3 regions of the Arthrobacter sp. K4-10C genome follow, and region 1 is predicted to be linked to each of the others. Evidence: riboswitches for the same ligand, from Rfam matches in the RefSeq annotation. Region 1 holds a riboswitch; each other region holds the start of a gene.
What was found. A riboswitch is a leader RNA that binds a small molecule or an ion and turns the genes downstream of it on or off. The one in region 1 is predicted to bind cyclic di-AMP.
Positions count from the first base shown of each region.

Region 2: it holds a riboswitch for cyclic di-AMP, as region 1 does, so the genes downstream of both, AC5RUU_RS07415 (aggregation-promoting factor C-terminal-like domain-containing protein) here and AC5RUU_RS09180 (LysM peptidoglycan-binding domain-containing protein) in region 1, are expected to answer to the same signal.
Region 3: it holds a riboswitch for cyclic di-AMP, as region 1 does, so the genes downstream of both, AC5RUU_RS17330 (C40 family peptidase) here and AC5RUU_RS09180 (LysM peptidoglycan-binding domain-containing protein) in region 1, are expected to answer to the same signal.

Region 1 is NZ_JBNHFI010000005.1:300,572-308,293, forward strand. Features, by position in the region: gene AC5RUU_RS09150 (glucose 1-dehydrogenase) at 1-52, shown strand, start outside; gene AC5RUU_RS09155 (DUF1810 domain-containing protein) at 56-499, opposite strand; gene AC5RUU_RS09160 (DNA alkylation repair protein) at 483-1,070, opposite strand; gene AC5RUU_RS09165 (TraR/DksA family transcriptional regulator) at 1,067-1,423, opposite strand; gene AC5RUU_RS09170 (aggregation-promoting factor C-terminal-like domain-containing protein) at 1,444-2,754, opposite strand; gene AC5RUU_RS09175 (hypothetical protein) at 2,927-3,160, shown strand; cyclic di-AMP (ydaO/yuaA leader) riboswitch at 3,491-3,659, shown strand; gene AC5RUU_RS09180 (LysM peptidoglycan-binding domain-containing protein) at 3,663-4,511, shown strand; gene AC5RUU_RS09185 (protein adenylyltransferase SelO) at 4,624-6,099, opposite strand; gene AC5RUU_RS09190 (APC family permease) at 6,096-7,538, opposite strand; gene AC5RUU_RS09195 (ribonuclease Z) at 7,633-7,722, opposite strand, start outside.
Region 2 is NZ_JBNHFI010000004.1:258,401-266,122, forward strand. Features, by position in the region: gene AC5RUU_RS07385 (6-pyruvoyl trahydropterin synthase family protein) at 1-227, shown strand, start outside; gene AC5RUU_RS07390 (glycosyltransferase family 4 protein) at 232-1,329, shown strand; gene AC5RUU_RS07395 (nucleoside deaminase) at 1,341-1,844, opposite strand; gene AC5RUU_RS07400 (phosphatase PAP2 family protein) at 1,905-2,708, shown strand; gene upp (uracil phosphoribosyltransferase) at 2,721-3,356, shown strand; gene AC5RUU_RS07410 (glyoxalase superfamily protein) at 3,408-3,782, shown strand; gene AC5RUU_RS07415 (aggregation-promoting factor C-terminal-like domain-containing protein) at 3,853-4,563, opposite strand; cyclic di-AMP (ydaO/yuaA leader) riboswitch at 4,569-4,723, opposite strand; gene AC5RUU_RS07420 (winged helix-turn-helix domain-containing protein) at 5,652-6,515, shown strand; gene AC5RUU_RS07425 (SixA phosphatase family protein) at 6,578-7,105, shown strand; gene AC5RUU_RS07430 (EamA family transporter) at 7,130-7,722, shown strand, end outside.
Region 3 is NZ_JBNHFI010000013.1:24,026-31,747, reverse strand. Features, by position in the region: gene AC5RUU_RS17340 (HNH endonuclease) at 1-494, opposite strand, end outside; gene AC5RUU_RS17335 (NlpC/P60 family protein) at 816-1,583, opposite strand; gene AC5RUU_RS17330 (C40 family peptidase) at 1,741-2,412, opposite strand; cyclic di-AMP (ydaO/yuaA leader) riboswitch at 2,483-2,660, opposite strand; gene AC5RUU_RS17325 (M23 family metallopeptidase) at 2,789-3,610, opposite strand; cyclic di-AMP (ydaO/yuaA leader) riboswitch at 3,621-3,839, opposite strand; gene AC5RUU_RS17320 (iron-dependent transcriptional repressor DtxR) at 3,969-4,664, opposite strand; gene serC (phosphoserine transaminase) at 4,948-6,078, shown strand; gene AC5RUU_RS17310 (DUF3027 domain-containing protein) at 6,159-6,836, opposite strand; gene AC5RUU_RS17305 (cold-shock protein) at 6,843-7,226, opposite strand; gene AC5RUU_RS17300 (hypothetical protein) at 7,442-7,675, shown strand; gene AC5RUU_RS17295 (helicase-associated domain-containing protein) at 7,686-7,722, shown strand, end outside.

The sequences.
Region 1 (7,722 bases):
CTTCGTGGTGGGTGAGACGCTGAACGTCAACGGCGGCAGCCCCACGCCGTAGGCGTCAGGCCTGGTCCTGTCCGGCCAGCAGCGCGTCAGTGGCTTCGTCCGGCTCGCCGTCGAAAAACTGTGCCAGGACAGTCTTGAACACCGTTTCGCCGGGCGCGGCGCGGAGGAACAGCGTCATGGACGACTGCAGCTTGCGGGCGTCGATGCCGCCCAGGATGTCCTCCGGGGAGCGCCCGGTGTGGTTTGCCAGGGCCTGTGCGCACTCCAGCAGGCGGGGGCCCAGCACCTCATGATCCAGGTATTCCCGGGCTTCCGCCAGTGAACGGATGGCGTATTTGCGCGAGGTGGCACTTTGTCCCAGCCCGGCGACCTGGGGAAAAATGAACCACATCCAGTGCCCCCGCTTGCTGCCCAGCTGCAGCTCGGAAAGGGCCTGGTCGTAGGTCCCGCCGCTGTCCTGTGCAGACACGAACCGCTGCAGGTCATAGGGATCGTTCATGGGTGTCTCCTTCTCGAGAGGCGTCACGCCCGGTCGCGGCGTCCGAATTTTGCGCCCGCTGAAGCAGCGCCGCAGCATGGCGCAGGCTGTTGTGCTGGTCCTTGGTCCACCGGGCCAGCACCACGTCCGCGCGTTGCCGGTCCCGCTGCGGCAGCCCGGCCAGCATGGGGGCCACCACATCGGCCACGAGGGGGTCAACAAGTTCGGCCGTGTGGGCGGAGCGAAGGAAACCCTCAATCCGGGTCAGGTCCGAGTGCCGCAGCAGTCCGGTCCTGGACTGGAGCAGCACCACGGCGGCCAGCCGCCGTTCGTAGACCGGCCTGACGCCGGGCCCGGGCTGGCCCCAGAGGGCGGAGGCCAGCATGAGCACCGCGTCATGGTCCAGCGCCTTGAACTTCCGCAGCGCGTCGCGGACGGTACCCCGGACGGCGCCCACGGAGGAACCGTACGAGGCAAGGGCGCCGCCCAGCCTGCTTCCGACGTCGTCCGCCCGGTACCAGGCACCCTCGTTTTGCAGGGTCCGGTCGATAAATTCCGCCGCCGCCGCAACAATGTCCGGACCGGTCGTCACTGCCTGCCCGCCGATGCATGGTTGATGCAGAACGCGGTCCACGGGCGGGCTTCCAGCCGGCCTTCAGCAATGGCTTCGCCGCAGACGGCGCAGGTACCGTAAGTTCCCTCGCGGATACGGGCGAGGGCGGCTTCCACCTGGTCCAGGCCCGCCGCACTCTGCTTTAGGAGTGCCGACGCCTGGGAGAGTTCGAAGGCGATGGTGGCGCCTTCCGGATCGTGTTCGTCGTCGACATTCGAGTCCAGGCGTGCCGAACTGGCCGAGGCGATGTCAGCGCGAAGGGCCGGCAGCAGTGCCACCTTCCGCTTCCGCTCCTCCTCAAGCAGGACCCGGAACCGCTCAAAATCTGGCATGGGGAAAGCCTAGCGCGGGCTCAATACCAGTTCCTGGCTACGGAATGGTCCCAGGCCGCGCAGGGCGTACGGTAGCGGTCCCGGATGTAGCCCAGGCCCCACTCGATCTGGGTGCGGTAGCTGGTAAGCCAGTCGCTGCCGGCGCTCCCCAGCTTGCCGGGCGGCAGTGCCTGGGGTATTCCGTAGGCACCGGAGTAAGGGTTGGTGGCGGTGGTGAGCCAGTTGGATTCCTTGGTCCAGAGCTGGGCGAGGCACAGGAACTGGTCCTGGCCCCAGCCGTAGGCACCGAGGCGTCCGGAGGCATACCCCTTAGCCGCGGCGGGGTCGTTGACGGCACCGCCGGGAACGGACGGCACGACGACGGGCGGCGGGCTGGGGACCACGGGTGCGGGGGCCGCGGGGACGGGGTTTGCAGGCGCCGGGTTGGCGGGGGGCGCTGCAGGTGCCGGATTCGCGGGTGCCGGAGGATTCTGCGCTGCTGCGAGTGCCGCCTTTGCTGCTTCATCCGCCTGGCGGCGCGCCTGCTCCTCCGCGGCGGCGCGCTTGGCCTCCTGCGCGGTCTCGTAGGCGGCCAGGGCCGCCTGGCCTTGCCGGTACTCCCACTCCAGCGCCGCCGTCGTGCCCTTCAAGGACGCAAGCTGCGCGGTCAGCTCTCCGCTGTGCCGCTGCTCTTCCGCTACCTGGCGCACCATCGCCGCCTGGGCGGAACGGGCAGCATCCAGCTTGGTTCTTGCCGCTCCGGACAGGCGCTCACGTTCTGCCCTGGCGGCCTTTTCCTGCTCCGCCAGTGCGGCGGTGCTTTTGCCGGCGGCGTCTGCCTTGCTGACAAGGTCCGCGGCCTTGCCACCAACCACCTCAATGACGTTGAGCCCGTGGATGCTGTTGTTCTCCAGGGCGTCCAGGGCCACAAAGAAGCCCATAGTGGTACCGCCGGTCTTGTATGACTGGGCTGCCAGCGCGCCGATTGCCTGCTGGTGCCGCCTCAGCTCGGCATTGGCCTGGGCCGCCTGCCCGGCCAGGGCATCCACCCGGGCTGTGGCTGACTGCACGGCGGCGTCCGCGGCGGCGTAATCGGCAGCGGATGACACGGCCGCAGCGCCCAGCAACTCGGACTGGGATTGCAGGCCAGCCAGCAGGTGGTCGATCTTCTCGATCTCGGCCGCCTTCCCGGCTTCAGACTGCTGCGCCTTCTGCACGTCCTCCCAGGAGGGGTAGCCTTCCGGCGGGGCCTCGGTCGCGGCAGCCGGAAGCAGCGCGGCCGAACCGGCCAAAGCCAGTGCAAGCAGCCCTCCCAGCACCGGATGCTTTATCGTGCTTCCAAACAGGCGCATAGCTCCGAAGCCTACCGGTTTCAACGAGGGGTTGAGGGTTGGCGGCGGCACATCGTTATGCACCGGAAACCGGGGGCGCGCGGGCACTGGCGGGTCTACGATTGATTCACCGCATTCCACTGCGAGGCAGTGGACATCTGTTGGGAAGGTCGCGGTCGCAGTGGTTCGAAAAATGTTTGGAAACCGGCATCAGTCCGACGAGCCGGCAGCCGCATCGTCCAAGGTCCAATCCGGGTACCGCCGCCGCAGCTGGCTGCAGCGGGAGGACGACGCCATCAGCCACGGTTCAAGCAGCCTGTTCTTCCTGGCCCATGACACCCCTAACGCTCCGTCTGTGACGTGCATCCAGGGGCACGACGTGGATCGGGGCGAAACAACCTGCCACCTGGGGCATCCGGTCGGCTAGGGCACGCGCTCAGGGCCAGATGACGCGCTTGCCAGCGCGGCGCCACATGGGGTAGCGCCCGCCCTCTTTCGCGCCCCTTTTCAGGCCATGCAGCCGCGGATGGGCCCGGCCTTTATGACTTTGTGACATTAAATACACGACGCGCCCGCACAAATACATCTCGTGAGGTCAGCGGTGTGTAAAGGAAACATCAAGATGTTTGCTTAATACGATAGAGGCACCTCGCATGTTACCTAAACGTGACAATGCCGCTGAGGGCGGGTTATGGTCTTCTGGTGTCCCTCCCAGACGGGACATTCCCATCAGTATGCCGAGCCCTGCCACTGACCCGGGATTCAACCGCTTTCCAGCTGGCAGGGACGGGGGAACCAAGTTTCCACGGCCATCGCGGCCTTGGGGTTAAGTCGATAGTGCCTCCGTCAGTTTGGGGGTTGCTCTCGGCCGGGTATCTCCAACCCGAACCCGACAGCTCACCCCGCAGGCATGGGAGAGGCGATCTAACGTGTCAAAAAATTTCCCTACCGCCCGTCACCGCGCGACTCCGGCCCGCTCAATCGCGCTCCAGGGCTTGGCTGCTTCCGCCAAGTCCCAGGCCCGGACGCTCGGCCGACCGGTGCTCGCAGTTGCCGCTGCATCCGGCATTGCGTTCGGTGTTGGAGCCCCCGCCCACGCAGGCGTGACCGGCCCGGACACCACCGAAACAACTAACGTCCAGGCCCACAGCGCACCTGCTGCTGCAGTCGCTGCCCCGGCCGCTGCCGCAGCTAACGTACACACCGTCGTTTCCGGCGATACCCTGGGTGCCATCTCGGCGGCCCACGGCGTCAGCCTGAACGATGTCCTGGCCGCAAATGGCCTGGACATCTCCACCATCATCTACCCGGGTGACCAGATCACCATTCCGGGTGCGGGCCACGCAGCACCTGCTGCCGCTCCGGTCCAGGCTGCTGCCGCTCCGGCGAACACCGGCATGAACCTGTCCTACGCGTCCACCGCAGCTGCTCCGGCCCCGGCTCCCGCCCCGGCCCCCGCCGCTGCCGGCACCGGCACGGGCGCAGCCATCCTGGCCTCCGCGTACGGCCAGCTTGGTGTCCAGCAGGACTGCACCGCGATGGTGGAGAAGGCCCTCCGGTCCGTTGGCAAGTCCGTCGGTGACCTGGCTCCCGGCCAGTTCTACCAGTACGGCTCCGTGGTGGGCACCCCGGCCCCCGGTGACCTGGTGATCACCGCCGGCCACGTGGGAGTCTTCGCCGGTAACGGCCAGGTTGTCAGCGGTGGCGTTGACGGCTTCAAGACCGAGGTCCACTCCCTCAGCTGGCTCAGCGGCGCTTCCTTCGTCCGCGTGGCGTAGTCACCGCGTACAACTGAAGCAGCGCAGACAAGGGCGGCAGCCGGGATTAACCCGGTTGCCGCCCTTGTCCGTTGATGCGCGTTGCGTACCCTGCCCTGCCGGCCCGCCCGGGCTAGGTCCCGCAGAACGTCATGTACTCGCCGAAGTCTTCAGGCGCGCCTTCGGTGTAGCGCTCCAGTCCGGGGCGCTCGTCATAGGGGGCACTTACGGCTTCAAGGAGCCGGGTGAACGGGTCCAGGTCCCCGCCGGTGGCGGCGGCGAGCGCCTCTTCCACGAGGTGGTTTCGCGGAATGTACAGCGGGTTCACCCGGTCCATCCGGTCAGCGTCGGGATTCAGGGACTGCCAGCGTTCAGCCCAGGCATCGAATGCGGCGAGGTCCAGGACCATGCCGCGCACGGGGCGGACGTTGCCTCGCGCTGCCTTACCAAGGTTGCGGAAGAACTGGGTATAGTCCACGGGGCCGTCCTTCAGAATAGCAACCACCCCGTCCACCAGTTCGGATGCGGCTTCGGCCTGGGCACTTCCGGGCTCGCTGTGCGGGAGGCCCAGCTTGGTTTTCATTCCGGTGAACCAGGCGTCACTGTACTGCCTGCGGAATTCGCCCAGTGCCTCCACAGCGGGGGGAACGGCCTGTTCCTGGTCCTCGTTGATGAGCGGGAGGATCGCCTCGGCGAGCCGGGCCAGGTTCCATTCGGCGATGACCGGCTGGTTTGCGTAGGCGTACCGTCCGCCCACATCGATGGAGCTGTAGACGGCGGCCGGGTTGAACGCGTCCATGAAAGCGCACGGCCCGTAGTCGATGGTCTCGCCGGAGATGGTCATGTTGTCCGTATTCATGACGCCGTGGACGAAGCCCACCAGCATCCATTGCGCCACCAGGGATGCCTGCGCGGACACCACTGCCCCGAAGAGCGCCAAATAGGGATTCTCGGCCTCGGCCGCAGCGGGATAATGCCGGCTGATGGCATGGTCGGCCAGGCGGCGCAGGAGTTCCAGGTTGTCCGTGGCCCTTGCATACTGGAAACTTCCCACCCGCAAGTGGCTGCTGGCCACGCGGGCCAAAACTGCTCCTGGCAGCATGTCATCCCTGCGCACCGGCCGTCCGGTGCCCACGACAGCGAGCGACCGGGTGCTGGGAATGCCCAGCGCGTGCATTGCCTCGCTGACCAGGTACTCCCGGAGCATTGGTCCGACGACGGCGCGTCCGTCGCCTGCCCGCGCAAAGGGCGTGCGGCCGGAGCCTTTGAGGTGGATGTCCCGCAGGTGGCCCCTGGTGTCCACGATCTCGCCGAGAAGAAGGGCGCGCCCGTCACCGAGCAGGGGTGAGTAGCCCCCGAACTGGTGCCCGGCATACGCCTGGGCCACCGGCGCCGCACCCTCCGGCACATGGTTGCCCAGGAGGAGGCGTACGCCCTCTGGGCTGCGCAGGTAGCCGGCGTCGAGTCCGAGCTCCTCCGCCAGCGCCTCGTTGAGGACCAGGAGCTGAGGTTCCGGTGCTTCCTCCGCCCGCCAGGGAACGGCCATTTCTGCCAGTTCCCTTGCGAACCGGCTGTCGAAAGTTACCGTCGATTCTGCAGCGGCAGTCATGTGTTTACCCTATCCTTCTCATTGGTGCGCCGGTTGATCAGCCAGGTGACCAGCCACAGGACCACCCCGAGGGCCATCAGCCCGCCGGCTATCTGGTACTGGATCTCGTTCCGTCCCACCCATGGTCCGGCAAGGAAGCCGCACAGGATGGCCGCCACCAGGGGCAGTGGACCGGGCGAGGTGAAGAATACCTTGCGGTTGGGGTCCCGCTTCCGCCGCAGCACCAGGCAGGCCACGTTGACCACGGTGAAAACGCACAGCAGCAGGAACGCCGTGGTGCCGGACAGGTTGGCCACAATGTTGCTCTCGGGATCGCTGGTCACGTAGAGGATGAGCCCCAGGGCCAGGATGGTGGAGAAGGCAATGCCTGCCCAGGGGGTGCGGCGGACCGGCAGGACTTTGCCCAGCGGACGCGGCAGGACGTGCTGGCGGGCCATGCCGTAAATGAGCCGGCTGGCCATGAGCATGTTGATCAGCGCAGTATTGGCGACAGCGAAGACTGCCAGGAACGGGAAAACCCTGTCAATGGGGAAGTCCGGGGAGCCTTTGTGCACCACTTCAAGGAGCGCCGCACCCTCGGCCTCCCGGATTCCTTCCAGCTCGGTGGGTGTGAGCACACTGACCACGGATACCGCCACCAGCATGTACAGGAGCACCGCGATGCCCAGGCCGGTCAGCATTGTCCGGGGGAAGATCCGCTCCGGATTCCGGGTTTCCTCCACCATGTTCACGGAGTCCTCAAAACCCACCATGGCGAAGAACGCGATGGACGTTGCGGCCGTAACGGCGAGGAACATGCCCTTGTCCTGGTAGTCATTGAAGACGAAAATTTCGCCGGGGTTGCCCGTGCCTTGGGCCATGACGAAAAACCCCACACCGATCACGATGCACAGCGCCACCATCTCCACCACGGTGAGCACCACATTGAACTTGACGCTCTCCCCCACACCGCGGAGGTTGATGGCTGCGAGGATGAGCATGAATGCGAGCGCCACGGCGGTGATGACGCCCCGTCCGGGATCGCCCATGACGCCGTTGACTTCCAACCCGCCAAAAAAGTTTTGCGCCAGGACGTTGGCCGAGGTTGAAGCGCTGGTAATGCCGGAGCAGACCACTGCGAAGGCCACCAGGAACGTGACGAAGTGAATACCGAATGCCTTGTGCGTATACAAGGCGGCACCGGCGGCCTGGGGATACTGCGTGACCAGCTCAAGGTAGGAGAACGCGGTCAGCGTTGCCACCACGAACGCGAGCAGGAACGGCAGCCAGACGATGCCTCCCACCGTCCCGGCCATGGTGCCGGTCACCGCGTAGACGCCGGCGCCAAGGATGTCCCCCACGATGAACAGCAGGAGGAGTTTGGGGCCCAGGACCCGCTTGAGTTCAGGTTCCTTGCCTTCGGGAGTTACGTCATACACTTCTTCTGAAGTTGCGCTCATTAGTGACCTCCACAGCAGATGGGGCGGCGTGGCTTGTAAGGGCCCTGCCCCCGGAATTTCACTCTGAACCTCCCGCCCAACTTTGGCAATAACCTCATCGCTGCGCCTGCTCGCCTGCAGGGACGGTGGTAACAGGCCACCGCCGCCGCTGCGGAAAACCAATGCGCTGCAGGTCGGAGGCAGC
Region 2 (7,722 bases), on a different contig from region 1:
CAGTGATCGAGGACGTCCTGGCGGGGTTGAACTACCGCAACCTGGACGAGCACGCCGACTTCGCAGGCAAGCTCAGTACCACCGAAGCGCTTGCCCAGTACATCGCGCACGCGGTTGCAGACAAGATCAAGGACCACGACGACGGCCGTCACCTTGACGGCATCGACGTCACCCTGCGCGAAAATCCGGACGCCTGGGCCACCTACTCCCTGGACCTGGCCGGCTAGATCCATGCTCCCCATCCGCCTGCTGGTTCCCGCAAACATCCGCCATCACTCCGGCGGCAACGCGTACAACGCCCGGCTGGTCCGCGGGATGACGGACCTCGGGGCCGATGTTGAGGTGGTGCCCGTTGAAGGGTCCTGGCCGGAAGCCTCAGCAAAAGACCGACGCCGGTTCGGAAGCCTTCTGGGAGCCTGGGAACAGGAGGCGGAGCGGAAGCCGGCCCTGGTCATCGTGGACGGCCTGGTAGCCGTAGGTGCCCCCGACGAGCTGGAGTACGCGGCCAAGGCGGGGCGCAAAGCCTGGGTGCTGGCGCATATGACGGTTGATAAAACGGAGGATCCCCGGCCACTTGATCGTGAAGCCCGGGCCATGCGGGCAGCTGCCGGCATCATCTCCACCAGCACCAGCACGGCGGCAACCCTGCAGGCGCGGCACGGGATGTCCCGCATCCACGTGGCACTTCCCGGCGTCGATTCGGCGCCGGTGGCGTCCGGATCCCGGCCGCCCCGCCTCATTGTCATGGCGGCGCACCTGCCCAACAAGGACCAGCTGCTCACGGTGGAAGCCCTGACACTGGTCAAGGACCTGGAGTGGTCGGCCGCCCTGGTGGGATCGGACCAGGCGGACCCGGACTATGCGGCAAACGTGCGCGCCTCCGTTGCCGCCCACGGGCTGGACAGCCGGATCCGCCTTACGGGCGAACTTCTCGGGAGCGCTCTGGATCGTGAGTGGGACGCCGCCGACCTGAGCCTGCTGGTATCCCGCGTCGAGGCATTCGGCATGGTGGTCACGGAGTCGCTGGCCCGGGGCATCCCGGTAGTGGTACGCCAGGGGACAGGGGCTGTGGAAGCGCTGGGGCTGGCGCAACTTGTTAAGGACGACGGCGGCGCCCGGCTTCCCGGGACGGCGGTGCCGCTTGCGCCCGGGGACCAGGAAAATCCCGCCAGGCTCGCCGGCGTACTGCGTCGCTGGCTGGAGGATCCGGAAACCAGAAACGAATGGCGTGCAGCCGCACTGGCGGCCCGGGACCGCCTACCGGGTTGGGACCAGACGGCCGGCACCGTGCTGGACGCGTTGGCGAATCGGGAAATGGAGCCCACCTAGGGAACGTCCCGCTATAAACGGCTCCGGTGCCCCGCGAAGAAGTCGCGGAGCAGTGCCCCGCACTCCGCTTCCCGCACACCGGGGTAGACCTCCACCCAATGGTTCAGCCGGCGCTCGCGGAGGACATCGAACACGGAACCCGCGGCGCCGGCCTTCTCATCCCAGGCGCCGAAGACCACGCGCGGAATCCGGGCCAGGACGATTGCGCCCGCGCACATGGCGCACGGTTCCAGGGTGACCACCAGCGTGCAGTCGGACAGCCGCCAGCCGTCGGCCGTCCCGCCCTCGAGCGCCGCAAGTTCCCGCAACCGCTCCGCAGCCCGTCGGATGGCCACCACCTCCGCGTGGGCTGTGGGGTCGCCAAGCTCCTCCCGCTGGTTGCGCCCGGAACCCAGCACGGCGCCGTCGGGCCCCAGCACCACGGCGCCAATCGGCACGTCCGCGGTGTCCAGGGCGCGGCGGGCCTCTGCGAGGGCGAGACCCATCCACGTGTCGTGTTTCCCAGCGGAGACCATGGCTCAATGATAGTTTCGAAGGATACCCAGGGCCCGTGACGCAACTTGCTGGGAGGCAGAATGAGCACCGTCCGAGACCGCGTGGACAAGTGGTTCAAACCCTATGCCGCCCTCTGGCTGACCATGATCATCGGCGGCGCCCTGGTGCTCGCCATGGCACTGCTGGGCGCCGAAGTGTATTCGGACGTGGTGGATGAGGAAGGCTTGGCAAGCCTGGACATTCCCGCCCTCGATTATTTCCAGTCCTTGCGGAACCCGGAAACGGACGCCTTCGTCACCGGCTTCACCAACATTGGCGGCGGAATCGGGATGCCCATCCTCGCGAGTATCCTGACCGCGTGGCTGACGTTCCTGAGCAGGTCGTGGCGGCCCGTCATCCTGGTTGGCGGCGCCGCCGCCGTGTCCACCACGGCCACCACGCTGAGCAAGCGGTTGGTCGGCCGGTCCCGCCCCGACCATTCGGAGGCAGTGCCGCCCTATGAAACCTCGCCGTCCTTCCCCAGCGGCCACACCCTGAACACCACGGTGGTGATCGGTGTGCTGCTGTATATCCTGTGCCTCCAGTTCTACAAACTTTGGGTACGCATCACGGCCATCACGGCGGGCGTGATCTTTATCATCGCCATGGGCTTGAGCCGGGTGTTCCTGGGGCACCACTGGCTGACGGATGTGATGGCCGGCTGGCTGCTGGGCCTGGCCTGGGTGGCGATGGTGATCCTTGCCCACCGGCTGTTCCATCTGACCAGGCGGAAGGAACACGCCGGACCGGCACCAGATTTCGAGCATCCCGTGGTGCGCGACGTGGTGGCCGAGGCCATGCATCACGACGGCCACGGCGGGCGCGGGACCGATAACGCCGGGTGATAGTTTTGACGAATGCGAACTCTCGTTGTGGACCACCCGCTCGTCGCCCATAAGCTCACCGTCCTGCGGGACAAGAACACCCCGTCTCCGGTGTTCCGGCAGCTGACCGAAGAACTGGTGACCCTCCTGGCCTACGAGGCAACCCGCGAGGTCCGCACCGAACCCGTCACCATCGAGACTCCGGTCAGCACCACCGTGGGTACCGCGTTCACCAAACCCACCCCCCTGGTTGTCCCCATCCTTCGCGCCGGCCTGGGAATGCTCGAGGGCATGACCAAGCTGGTCCCCACCGCCGAAGTGGGATTCCTGGGCATGGCCCGGGACGAGGAAACCCTGGACATCATCACCTATGCCGAACGTCTCCCGGAGGATCTCACCGACCGGCAGATCTTCGTCCTGGACCCGATGCTAGCCACTGGCGGAACCCTGCGGGAAGCCATCAAGTTCCTGTTCAAGCGCGGCGCCTCGGACGTCACGTGCATCTGCCTGTTGGCCGCACCCGAAGGCCTTGCCAAGCTGGAGGAGGAACTCTCGGACGCTAACGTGACCATCGTCCTGGCCTCCATCGACGAGAAGCTGAACAGCAAGTCCTACATTGTCCCGGGACTCGGGGACGCGGGCGACCGCCTGTACGGCATCGCAGGCTGAACCGGCCGGGCGAGTCTTCCGCATTCGGCGGCCCGCCCGTAGCCTGTGCCCATGGACTGGAAACTTGAACTTGTGTTTGTCCCTGTGTCCGATGTGGACCGTGCCAAGGACTTTTACGTCAACAAGGTGGGCTTCAACGCCGATTTCGACCAGCGGCCCACCGACTCCATCCGATTCGTCCAGCTGACCCCGCCTGGCTCCGCCTGCTCGATCTGCATCGGAGAAGGGCTTACGGACGCCCCTCCGGGTACGGGATCCAACCTCCAGCTGGTTGTCAACGACATTGAGGCCGCGCATCGCCATTTGAAGGAGAACGGCGTGGACGTCAGCGACGTGGACGTGCAGGACTGGGGCCACTTCGTCTACTTCGCAGACCCGGACGGTAACAGGTGGGCCGTGCAGTACATCCCGGGACGGGACTCTTAACAGGAAAACTCCCCGGCTTTCACGCCTGTGATGCGCGAAGGCCGGGGAGAATCAGCGGCAGCAGGGCTGCTCAGTACCAGTTGTTGGACAGGTGGAAGTTCAGCGCGCCACAGGGGGACTGGTAGCGCTCCTTGATGTAGTTCAGGCCCCAGTTGATCTGCGTGCGGTAGTTGGTGAGGTAGTCCGCACCGGCGCTCGCCATCTTCTCGGCGGGCAGGGACTGCACGATGCCGTATGCGCCGCTGCTGGGGTTGGTGGCCGTGGTGGTCCAGTCGGATTCCTTGGTCCACAGCGTCACCAGGCACTGCATCTGGTCCTGCGCCCAGCCGTAGGAACCGAGCTGCCCTGCGGCGTAGGCCTGGGCGCCGGCGGGGTCGTTGACCGCGACGACGGGGGCCAGCTCGGGTGCGGGCGCAGGCTCGGGTGCCGGAGCAGGTTCCGCGGCGGGGGCTGGCTCCGGTGCGGGCGCCGGGGCCGGTTCGGCGGCCTGTGGAACAACGTTGATTTCAGCGGGAGCAGGGGACTCGGCCGGGTTGGACCGGATCTCGCTCTTCTCGATGCTCATCTGCGCATCGGACTCGGCCGTCGCAGTGTTCGAGGTTGATGCGGCAGGAATCAAACCATCCGTTGCCTGGCCTGCGGCGCCTACTCCCACAAGCAGTGCACCGGACGCCACGAGGACTGCGGCGCGTTGGCCCAGGGTGAACTTACTGCCTTCGGGACGCTGGGCGTCGTTGTCGGAGCCGTTTTTTGGCCGCGGTTTTACCGGGAATTTGAACATGGTGAATCGCCTCTCACACCTGCGGAGTTAGCTGTCGGGTTCGGATGAGGGCATCCGGCCACACGGAAAAATCACGTGCTGGCTTAACCCCAAGGGCAGTCAATACCCGGGACGGTGGGTCCCCCGCCTCTGCCTTCGATCAATTCGGAATCCGGGAAGTGGCAGAGTTTGGCGTCATCCGGATACACGGCCCGAACGGGAACCGTACTTAATCGACGGTACAGGAACCGGGCGCTTAAGTCACATTTAGGTAACGGACATCACGACCACGGCGCGTCGGCTTGCAGTGACGACGGTCTCACTGGCAGCTGCAGGGCAAACGCGGTGCGGCCCGGCCGTGATGCTACCGTTACCCGTCCCGTGAGCCTCAATCACTGATTGCAGAATGGACAAGCCCGGGCCGCCGGTACCTTCTGCTGCTGGGGGAGGTTGTTGGTCATGGAGTGCGAAGTGGCCGTGAGGCAACTCTCCAATCGTTGGATATAGCCTGGCCATGGGGTTCCTGTGACCAGGCTGTGAATCCCCGGCGCAGGACGCTGGACGGGCAAGGAAGCCGGTCCCACCGGCCTGTCGGCAAGATTTTCTTGTCCCGCTCCGCGCGCCGCTGGACACAGTCCCACGGCATGGGGAGTGATTTTGGCATTTCGCACTCAGTTGAATGAAAGGAATCCTGAGTGCTTGCCTGCCGAATAACGTTCGGCAGAAGGGGCCTTTTTAGACATCAGAACGGATAACGAACGTTATTCTTTCGCTTCTTCCAGAATCGTGATCTGCGCCACAATAGAGCATTTCGTCTCACTATTCGGACGATCCGGTCCATTGTTACTTGCAAGTTGCCATTGTTACGCTGCACACTTCCAATGTGAACAAGAACTCAACAGCACCTGCAGCCGCAGAATATTGGCCCAGCACATCAGCTGCTGCCGACATGCGCTGTTGTCGAATGCACGCCTGACCTTCTCCACCCTTCGAAGTTCTTAGGCATTCGCCCCCCAGCCCAGCGTCGGGCGCCCCTCCCCAGTTCGCATTGCGGGAAAACCCAGCATTCGAGCCGCGATGGCGGCCATTCACATTGAGGTAAGCAATCCATGTCTGTTGCATCCGGATACGTCCACATCTCTGTCCGCAACGCCGCGAAGGCCGGCCAGCCCTCCGGCCTGCGTCCCGGCTTTGGCCCCCGCCCGTCGCTCTCGCCTTCTTCCGGAAGCAGCTTTCCCGCCCAGGGCTACGCGCCGCAGGGCTACAACCCCAACTCCTACGGGCAGCTCCGCGCCGTTCCCGCGGCCGACTCCGCACCTGTCACTGCACCCACGCCTGTGGTGGCCGGACCCAACGCCGTCCGCCCCGTAGCAAACGACAACGTGGCCCGCGGGTTCGTCCTGTACATGGGCATTGACGAGGAAACTGCCGCGGCGGCAGGCACCTCCATCGCCAAGCTCGCCCAGGAGATCCGCGCTTACGCCCAGTCCCTGGTGACCGGTGCTGAGAGCTACGCAGCCGTTGCGGTTGCCCCTGCCGGCACCCCCGGTTCCGCGCTCGACGTCGTTCGTTCCACCTTCGGCGACCCCACCGTGAACTCCCGCCAGCGCACCGAGACGCCGCGCCCGCAGCAGCCCCAGGAACCGCGCCCGTCCGGCGTGCTCATTGACCTTGCCCGCCGCGAGGTCCACCTCGACGGCGAATCGCTCAACCTGACGTTCAAGGAATTCGAACTCCTCAACTACCTGGTGGAGAACGGCACCCGCACCGTGGGCCGCGACGAACTGCTCGAAGGCCTGTGGCGGAACGCCGAGGAAGTGCCTAACGAGCGCACCATCGACGTCCACATCCGCCGCCTCCGCTCCAAGCTGGGCCGCCTGGCCAACACGGTCCGCACCGTCCGTGGCCAGGGCTACCGGTTCTACGAGCACCCCGAAGTTGTGGTCTGGGCCGCTCCGGAGTACTCAATCTGACCCGTACCGCCTGGCAGGCGCCCGCCCCTTGGGGGCGGGCGCTTGTTCGTTAAGCTTGGGGCATGAGGGAGCACCATCTTCGACGGCTTGTGATCATGCGCCATGCCAAGGCCGACTGGCCGGGCGGCGTGCCCGATCATGAGCGGCCGCTGGAGGAACGCGGGCACCGGGAAGCGCCGCTGGCCGGGCGTTGGCTGCTCAAGCACAACATCGTCCCGGACTTCATCCTCTGCTCGAGCGCATTGCGCACGCGGCAGACCTGCACCTGGGTGTGTTCCGAACTGGGGGACAAGGCACCCACTCCGAAGCTGGAGGACGGGCTCTACGCCGCCTCGGCCCTTCGGATGCTCTCGGTCATCAACCACGTCCCGGATACGGTGACCACGCTCATGCTGATCTCCCACCTGCCAGGCGTGCAGGACCTGGCCATGCACCTGGCTTCCCGCGATTCCGACCACGACGCCTATATGGACGCAGCCACCCGGTTTCCCACCAGCGCGCTCACGGTGCTCGAGACGGAGAAGCCGTGGGCGGAGCTGGACGGGCAGGATGCCAGGATCACGAGGTTCAAGGTGCCCCGCGCCCACTAGCCCCGGCTCTGGCAGAGTAGGAGCGTGAACCTCCGAGACTCCCTGCTTGCAGTGCTGGTGGCCGTGCTGTGGGGCCTGAACTTCGTGGCGATTGACATCGGCCTGCACCCGGGCGGTGCCGATGTGCCCCCGCTCCTGTTCGTGGCCATGCGCTTCGTCCTGGTGGTTTTGCCGTGGATCTTCTTCATCAGAAAACCGGACGTCAGCTGGAAGGCAATCATCGGCGTCGGGCTCTTCATGAGTGCAGGCCAGTTCGGCCTCCTCTATCTGTCCATGGCCCTGGGGATGCCGGCAGGACTGGCGTCGCTCGTGCTGCAGGCCCAGGTGCTGCTGACCGTCCTCCTGGCCGCCGGGTTCCTGGGTGAGCGGCCGAGCCGCCGGCAGCTGGCCGGCGTCGTCCTGGGCGTGGCGGGCCTCGCCGTCGTGGCGGTGGGCAGGAGCGCCGTGGCACCGCTGCTGCCGCTTGTGATCGTACTGGCAGCGGCCCTGTCCTGGGCTGTTGGAAACGTCATTGCCCGGAAAGCGAAGGCGGCCTCGGGACTCGGCCTGGTGGTCTGGTCCGGGGCGGTGGTTCCCGTGCCCCTCAGCGCGCTTTCACTGCTCGTGGACGGCCCGGG
Region 3 (7,722 bases), on a different contig from region 1:
GCGCGCTCGGGCAGCAGGAAGGGATCCCACGCGGGGGTGGGCTTCTCCAGCTCCTTGATCTGCCAGATGGTGCCGTGCGGAGGTTCCGGCACGAACCGCAGCTTCCAGCCCATTTCCGCAGGAGTGTGGTCACCCTTGGCGTTGTTGCAGCGGAGGCAGGCTGCCACCAGGTTTTCCCAGGAGTCCGCTCCGCCACGTGATTTTGGGTGCACGTGGTCGATCGTGTGCGCGGCCTTGCCGCAATATGCGCACTTGTGCCCGTCGCGCCTCAGCACACCCCGTCGGCTGACAGCCGTGGCCTTGTTGTACCGGGGGCGGATGTAGCGGTTCAGGAGGATCACCGAGGGGCGGCCCAGTATCTCCTGCGGCCCCACGACAGGATCGTCCCCTTCGGCCACCACGCTCGCCTTGCCCGTCAGCACAAGCACCAGCGCCCGGCGGAAAGTCACAACCGCCAGCGGTTCATATCCAGCATTCAGAACGAGAGTGCGCATGCACGTACCTCTTCACGGCCGCACCCGTCAGGGGCACGAGGGCCGGCTGCCCTCGGCATGTCCGGGCTATGGATCGACACCACAAGAGTAAACAAAGAAGTGCACGATCAGCTAATCGCCCGGCCATTAGCCTCTGCTGCGCACAGCAGGGATCTCCTGCTGCAGCCCACGCGGGCTGCCCGAGGGCGGGGTCCCCACAGCCCCGTGGAACGGACCGAGATGTTAAGACCTGAGCCCTTAAAGAGCGAGGACCCCTGCCTTGTGGGCAGGGGTCCTTACTGCATCGCGACCGGCCGGGAACCCTGCCGATGATGCTGGTGGCTAGCTGACGCGGATGAAGACCGGGCCGGAACCGACGTTCGCGCTGAAGACAACAGTCTGGTTGCCGTTGTAGCCGCCGTGTACTGCCTGGCCGTTGCCGGCGTAGACAGCAATGTGGGCCATGCCCGCACCGCCGTCGGCGTAGTAGATCAGGTCGCCGGGCTGGGCCTCGGCGGCGCTCACGGTGCGGCCCAGGGACAGGTAGCCTGCAGGCCAGTCGTGGAAGTTGATGCCAACGGCGGCCAGGGAGTTGGTGACCAGCATGGTGCAGTCCTGCATGACACCCAGCTGGGCGTACGCGGCGGACAGGATGGCTGCACCCTTGCCGCTGGCGGAAGCAGCGGGTGCCGCCGGGGCGGCGGCAGTCGAAACCGTGGAGGTGACCTTCGGAGCTGCGGCGGTCTTGGCTGCGGGAGCCGGTGCGGCTTCCTGGACCTCGACCGCGGGCTCTTCCTCGACAACGGGAGCCGGCGTGGTGGTGACGGCAGGCTTTTCGTAGGCGATGGAGATGGTGGACGCCGCGGAGATCGGGGCCTCGATCGCCGATTCAACTTCCAGGGCCGACGCCGGAGCGGAGTCGCGCTGGATGTTGGCGTCAGCAGCATTGGCGGCGATGCCGCTGGTCAGGACCAGGCCGGAGGCGGCGGCGATCACGGCCGCCTGGCGGCCTACGCCGCCGGCGTTGTCGCCCACAGCCTTGGCGATGATGGCGATTGAGCTGGTTTTGGTGACCTCGGCACGGTGCCGTGCGGTAGCACGAGTAGTCATCAGTTCTCTCTTTCGATGTCCTCGGGGCCTGTGGGCGGCCCGAGAGTTTTGGACGCGCCGGCATCTTGGGGGTATGCCGGCGCGTCCCGAACGGGGATTGGCGAATTGGCGAAAAGTGGGGGCAAAGAAATAGTTCCTGGGGCCGAAGCCCCAAGAACTATTTGCCTGCGAGGGTGTAGAAGGAGGAGGTTCCGGTGGCGGCCACAGAGTGCAGCAGCGTGCCCTGGGAGGGGTTGAGGGCGCTGATCATCATGCCGTTGCCGACGTAGATGCCGACGTGCGCACCACCGTTCTGCATGACCAGGTCACCCGGCTGGGGGGTGGAAGTGGGGGTCATGGCGGTCCACGCGTTCACGCGGGGGATGCTGATGCCGGCCTGGGCGTAGACCCACTGCGTGAAACCGGAGCAGTCCCAGCCGGTGGTGGGGCTGGTGCCGCCCCAGACGTACGGGCTGCCAATGCCGGTGTAGGCGATGGCGGCGAGACCGGAAGTTGCCGCTGAAGCGGCGGTGGCCACAACCTTTTCCGCTGCCGTGGAGGCGGTGGCCGGCTCATCGTCTTCGGAGGTGGACTGGACCGTCACCCGCTGGACGACGGGAGCGGCAACGGTGGTGACAACCGGGCGCTCGAAGGAAACGGTGGCGGTGGGTGCTGCGGTGACGGCAAGGGCAGTCTGCGCAGAACCGGACTCGGTGGAAGCCGAGACACCAGCGGTGGTGTCCGCAGCGCCGGCCGGCAGGCCCATAGCGAGGACAAGTCCGGAAGCAGCTGCAACCACTGCAGCCTGGCGACCAACTGTCCCGGCGTTGGCACTCACAGCCTTGGACACTGCGTCCAGAGGGTTGGTACGAACCGGTTGCGCACGGTGGCGCGCAGAATTATGGCGTGATGACACGAAGGTAGCCTCTCCCAATGCCTGCGAGGTGAGCTGTCGGATTCGGATGGGAGTCACCCGGCCGCGCCGCTTCCAGGAAGCTTTGCGACTTAACCCCAAGGCCTTCATGAAGAAGGCCAAAATTGGTTCCCCCGCCCCTGCCAGACGATGAAATGCGAACGGACCTTGAGCGGTGGCAGAGTTAGGCAATCCGCACAAGAGCGTCAACTTCGGAAAAGTTGACGCGAGTTAGACGGTACAGCAGTTTAGCTTGAATGTCACATTCAGGTCACGGCTGGTCACAGCGATTTGAGAGTGGACCATCATTTGACTACAGCCAGCCGGTAGGATCGACAACTTCGCCGTTGACCTGCACTTCAAAGTGCAGGTGGCAGCCAGTGGAGGCGCCGGTGGTTCCGCTGAGCGCCACAACGTCGCCGCGGGAGACCGTCTGGCCCTCTGTCACATTGAAGGACGACAGGTGGTTGTAGGTGGTCTCCAGGCCGTTTCCGTGGTCAATCACCACGCGGTTCCCGCCACCATACTGGTGCCAGCCGACAAAGGTCACGGTACCCGTGGCGGCGGCGAGCACTGAGGTGCCGCACTGGGCAACGTAGTCCTGCCCGCGGTGGAAGTCGCCGGATCCGCCCGTGATCGGGCTGACGCGGTAGCCAAAGGGTGATGCGGTGACCAGGGTGGCCAGCGGGGCACCCAGGCTTCCCGCGGATGCTGCGCGGGAGACGGCGCCGGCGGACTGGGCACTCAGGAGCTGCTTGAGCTTGCCGTCCGGATCGGCCTGCGTCACGACGGCCGAGCGGCTGAAGTCGATCTGCGCTCCGGCCTCAGCCGAAATTGCGGGCTGCGGGGCTGTTGCCGAAGCTGCAACGGGCGCTATGCCGGAGCCATCGGTGGCCATGACGGGGCTGGTGGCCGGAACTGTCACCGTGAGTACCAGGCCGGTGGCGGCGAGTGCAATGCCGGCTTTTTGGCCAATGCCGCTGGCTGAGGCGAACTCCGTGACCTGCCGGAACGGACCCCGACGGCGGCGCGCATCACGGTGGAGATCGCGGGGGCGCTCCGTGTGGATGACTTCGACGACACGCGGTGCCGAAGCGGGGCCCGCCGCGCGGCGGCGCCCCCTGGAGGTCTGCATGGACAAGAAGGATTCCTCTCTGGAAAGCCTGCGAAGTTAGCTGTCGGATTCGGGTCAGAGAGTTCAAAGACCCGGTCCGCCGTAAGCAAGCTTTCGGCACAGAGATATCCCCGAGGGATTCCTTCGCTGGAAGAGGCTTGCTGCTGACGGACTTCACCCCAAGGCAGTCCCCCGCTGCCGCTTGTGGTTCCCCCGCCTCTGCCAGTTATGACTCGTGCTCCTGATCCGCTGGCAGAGCTCGGCTCCGGATCAGGTAACGCTTATGTATCAACGCTTGGTTCAACTATAGGGGCTTAATCCCCAAAGTAACAATTCCGTTATCTTGCGTAATTAGCGTCACGTGGGGTAGCGCCGCAGTTTAGCGGACGGACACAAAGACGTGCGCGGCGACCTCCGGCGGAAGCTCAAGGGCCCCTTCGATACCGGGCACCCGGACCGAGATGTAGTCCCCCACCCGTTCCAGCGAGAGCGCGGCGCCGGGGCGGATGCCTCCCTCGTCGAGCTGGGCCAGGAGCTCAGGCTCCACCTGGATGGGCTCGGCCAGCCTGCTCACCGTCACCGCGGAAGCGGGTTTGTAGGACTTCATCGCTTCGAGGAGGCTCATGGCCGAATCCGTTGCGGCCAGGCGCGGTTGTCCACCCAGTGCGGCGAGGCCAGGAATCGGGTTTCCGTATGGCGACTCGGTGGGATGGTCCAGCAGTTCGTAGATACGCCGTTCCACCCGCTCGCTCATGACGTGCTCCCACCGGCAGGCTTCGTCGTGGACGTAGGCCCAGTCAAGCCCAATGACGTCCGCCAGGAGCCGCTCGGCAAGGCGGTGCTTGCGCATGACTTCGGTGGCGCGCTTGCGTCCAATCTCGGTGAGCTCTAGGTGGCGGTCGCCGGACACCACAACCAGCCCGTCGCGCTCCATCCGGCCAATGGTCTGGGAAACCGTGGGACCCGAGTGGCGCAGGCGTTCTGCAATACGGGCCCGCAGGGCAACGATGTTCTCTTCTTCCAGTTCCAGAATGGTCCGAAGGTACATCTCCGTAGTGTCGATCAGATCCGTCATCCAGCTCAGCTCCTCGAGCGCAGTACCTTGCGTTGTCCCACCGTATCGCTGTTCACCGCGACGTAGTCCGTTGGCTAGCTTAGCCTATTTTGACTTAGTCCGAATAGTTGGAAGCGCCCCCGGAGTGCGTCTCAGTGGTCGGACTATGACGGTCCCGGTTCCCGCCGAAACAGCTGTTCAGGCAGAATGGGAAAGGCCTTCGATGCAGTCATTGCCGACTGCGTGCCTTTGACCATCCACCCGCCCGGACCAAAGCTGCGTCCACGCCGAAATTGGAGCCCCTGTGAGCGAACCCAGCATCACTATTCCTGCCGATCTCCTCCCCAAGGACGGGCGGTTCGGCGCCGGACCTTCCAAGGTCCGCCAGGAGCAGATTGATGCGCTGTCCGCCGCATCGAAGGACATCCTCGGCACTTCCCACCGCCAGGCCCCGGTCAAGAACCTCGTTGGCTCTGTCCGGGAGGGCCTGAGCCAGTTCTTCCGCGCCCCGGAAGGGTACGAGGTTGTCCTGGGCGTGGGCGGTTCCACGGCATTCTGGGACGTTGCCAGCTTCGGCCTGGTGGAGAAAAAAGCCCAGCATTTGTCCTTCGGCGAGTTCGGCTCCAAGTTTGCGGCAGCCACCAACAAGGCACCCTTCCTGGACGCTTCGTCGATCATCAAGTCCGAGCCCGGCACCCGCCCGGCCGCTGAGGCAGAAACCGGCGTCGACGTGTACGCCTGGCCCCAGAACGAAACGTCCACGGGCGTGTCCGCTCCGGTCAAGCGGGTGGCGGGTGCAGACGAGGGCGCACTGGTGCTGGTGGACGCCACCTCGGCGGCCGGCGGCCTGGATGTGGATGTGGCCCAGAGCGATGTCTACTACTTTGCCCCGCAGAAGAACTTCGCCTCCGACGGCGGCCTGTGGCTTGGCCTGTTTTCCCCCGCTGCACTGGAACGCGCCGCACGGATCAAGGCAAGCGACCGCTGGATTCCCGACTTCCTGGACCTGCAGACCGCCATCGATAACTCGCGGCTGAACCAGACGTACAACACCCCCTCCCTGTCCACGCTGGTGACCCTGGACGCCCAGGTGCAGTGGCTGAACTCGAACGGCGGGCTGGATTTTGCGGCAGCCAGGACGGCAGACTCGGCAGGCCGCATCTACAACTGGGCCGAGTCCGCCGAGTTCGCCGCCCCCTTTGTTGCCAACCCGGATGAGCGTTCCAACGTGATCGCCACCATCGACTTCGACGAATCGGTGGACGCCGCCGTCGTCGCCAAGGTCTTGCGGGCCAACGGCATCGTGGACACCGAGCCCTACCGGAAGCTTGGCCGCAACCAGCTCCGCATTGCCACGTTTGTGGCCATCGAGCCCGCAGACGTCTCCGCGCTGCTGGCCAGCATCGATTACGTGGTGGGCGAGCTGCGCAAGTAGCGCTCTGCCAGGTACGACGGCGCCGCCCGGGTTTCCCTGGGCGGCGCCGTTCGTGTGTCCCACGTTGGGGAAGTGTGTACTTAGTCTCTTCCGGCGTCCCTGGCTGAGGCCGGTGCGGCGGGACCGGCTTCGGTGTAGTCCGCGTCGGCGGCGTCGGAGCCTGCCATACCTGCGTCAGCATCGGGTTCCGCAATATCCCTGGCTGCGGCCGGGGTACCTTCCGATTCCCCGCCCGCAGTCCACTCGGTTGCTTCCGGCTCCGGGCCTTGAGATTCCGGGCCTTGAGATTCCGCAGCTTCGTCCTGCTGCTGCTCGTCCTCCGGCCGGACCCGCTCAGCCCAGGGCACCCACTCCGGGGCAAGGATTGAATCCTCGGAAGGCAGCAAACCCAGTTCGCTGACGGTGACCACCTTTGAACGGGAGTTGCGAGTCACCACCGCATACCACTGCCAGCCCATGTAGCCGGCAAGCTTCGATTCGAACAGGTGCGTGACCAGGCGGTCGCCCTCGCTCTTGGCTGCGAGGTGCCGCCCGATGTCCGAGGGCGCGGTGATGCCCTCCAGCGCGGTGCGGGCCGTTTCGACGGCGGCGGCCAGGAAGGCGTCCGGCTTTCCCGTACGCCACACCGGCACCCCTGCCCGGCGCTTGGCCGTGTTCTTGGCTGCGGCAGGGACCGGGGAGGTCCCTGCTGCCTGAGCCGGTGGGGCACCCCTCGGGTCCTGCACCTGCGTCTCCGGCTGTTCAGCTTCCGGACTCATCGGTGCCTAAACGTCCAGCTCGTCGGCAACCTTACGCAGGGCAGCAGCGATGGCCTTGCCCTTGTTGCCTTCCGGGTACTTGCCTTTGGACAGCGTGCCGGACAGGTTGTCCAGCACACTCACCAGGTCCTGCACCAGCGGGGCGAGGTCCCTGGCGGCGGGCCGCTTCGCCTTGGCAATGGAGGGCGTCTTGTCCAGCACCCGCAGGCCCAGTGCCTGGGCGCCCTTGCGGCCGTCGGCCACGCCGAACTCCACCCGGGTGCCGGCCTTGAGCTCCGTCACGCCCTCTGGCAGAGACGATTTTGGCAGGAAAACTTCCTGGCCGTCCTCGCCCGCGAGAAACCCGAAGCCCTTGTCCTTGTCATACCACTTGACCTTGCCGGTAGGCACGTAATCAACCTTCTTCGTTCTGCTGTCATGAGACACGGCCAGCCGCCACCGCATCCGCAATGTTGTGCGGGTTCAAGGTATGGCAGCTTCAAACCGTGTTGGTCTGTTCCTCCAAGGTTATCCTGCCGAGTACCCTATTCCCGCTTTCAACGGGCTTCCGGGGCCCCAGGTAACAGCGTTCACTCCCGCCGCCCCGGGGCTGTAGCGTTACGTCCATGACACCCTCGCGCTACCGCCGGCCCGTTATGATCGCGGCCGCAGTCATTGCCGTGCTCTCCCTGGCAGCAGTGGGAGCAGTGATGGCGCTCGCTTTCGCTGACTCGGTGGCGCCGGCCTGGGTTACCTACTCCGCGCTGTACGGGCTGCCGGCGGCGTTCCTGCTCATGCTGTTCCTTGTCCTGGACAGCGTTGCCGGGCGGCGCCGGGCAGGAAAGCCGGACCGGCGGTAACGTTGGACTGATGTCCCTCATACGCGCGCTCAGCAAGGACCTGGAGT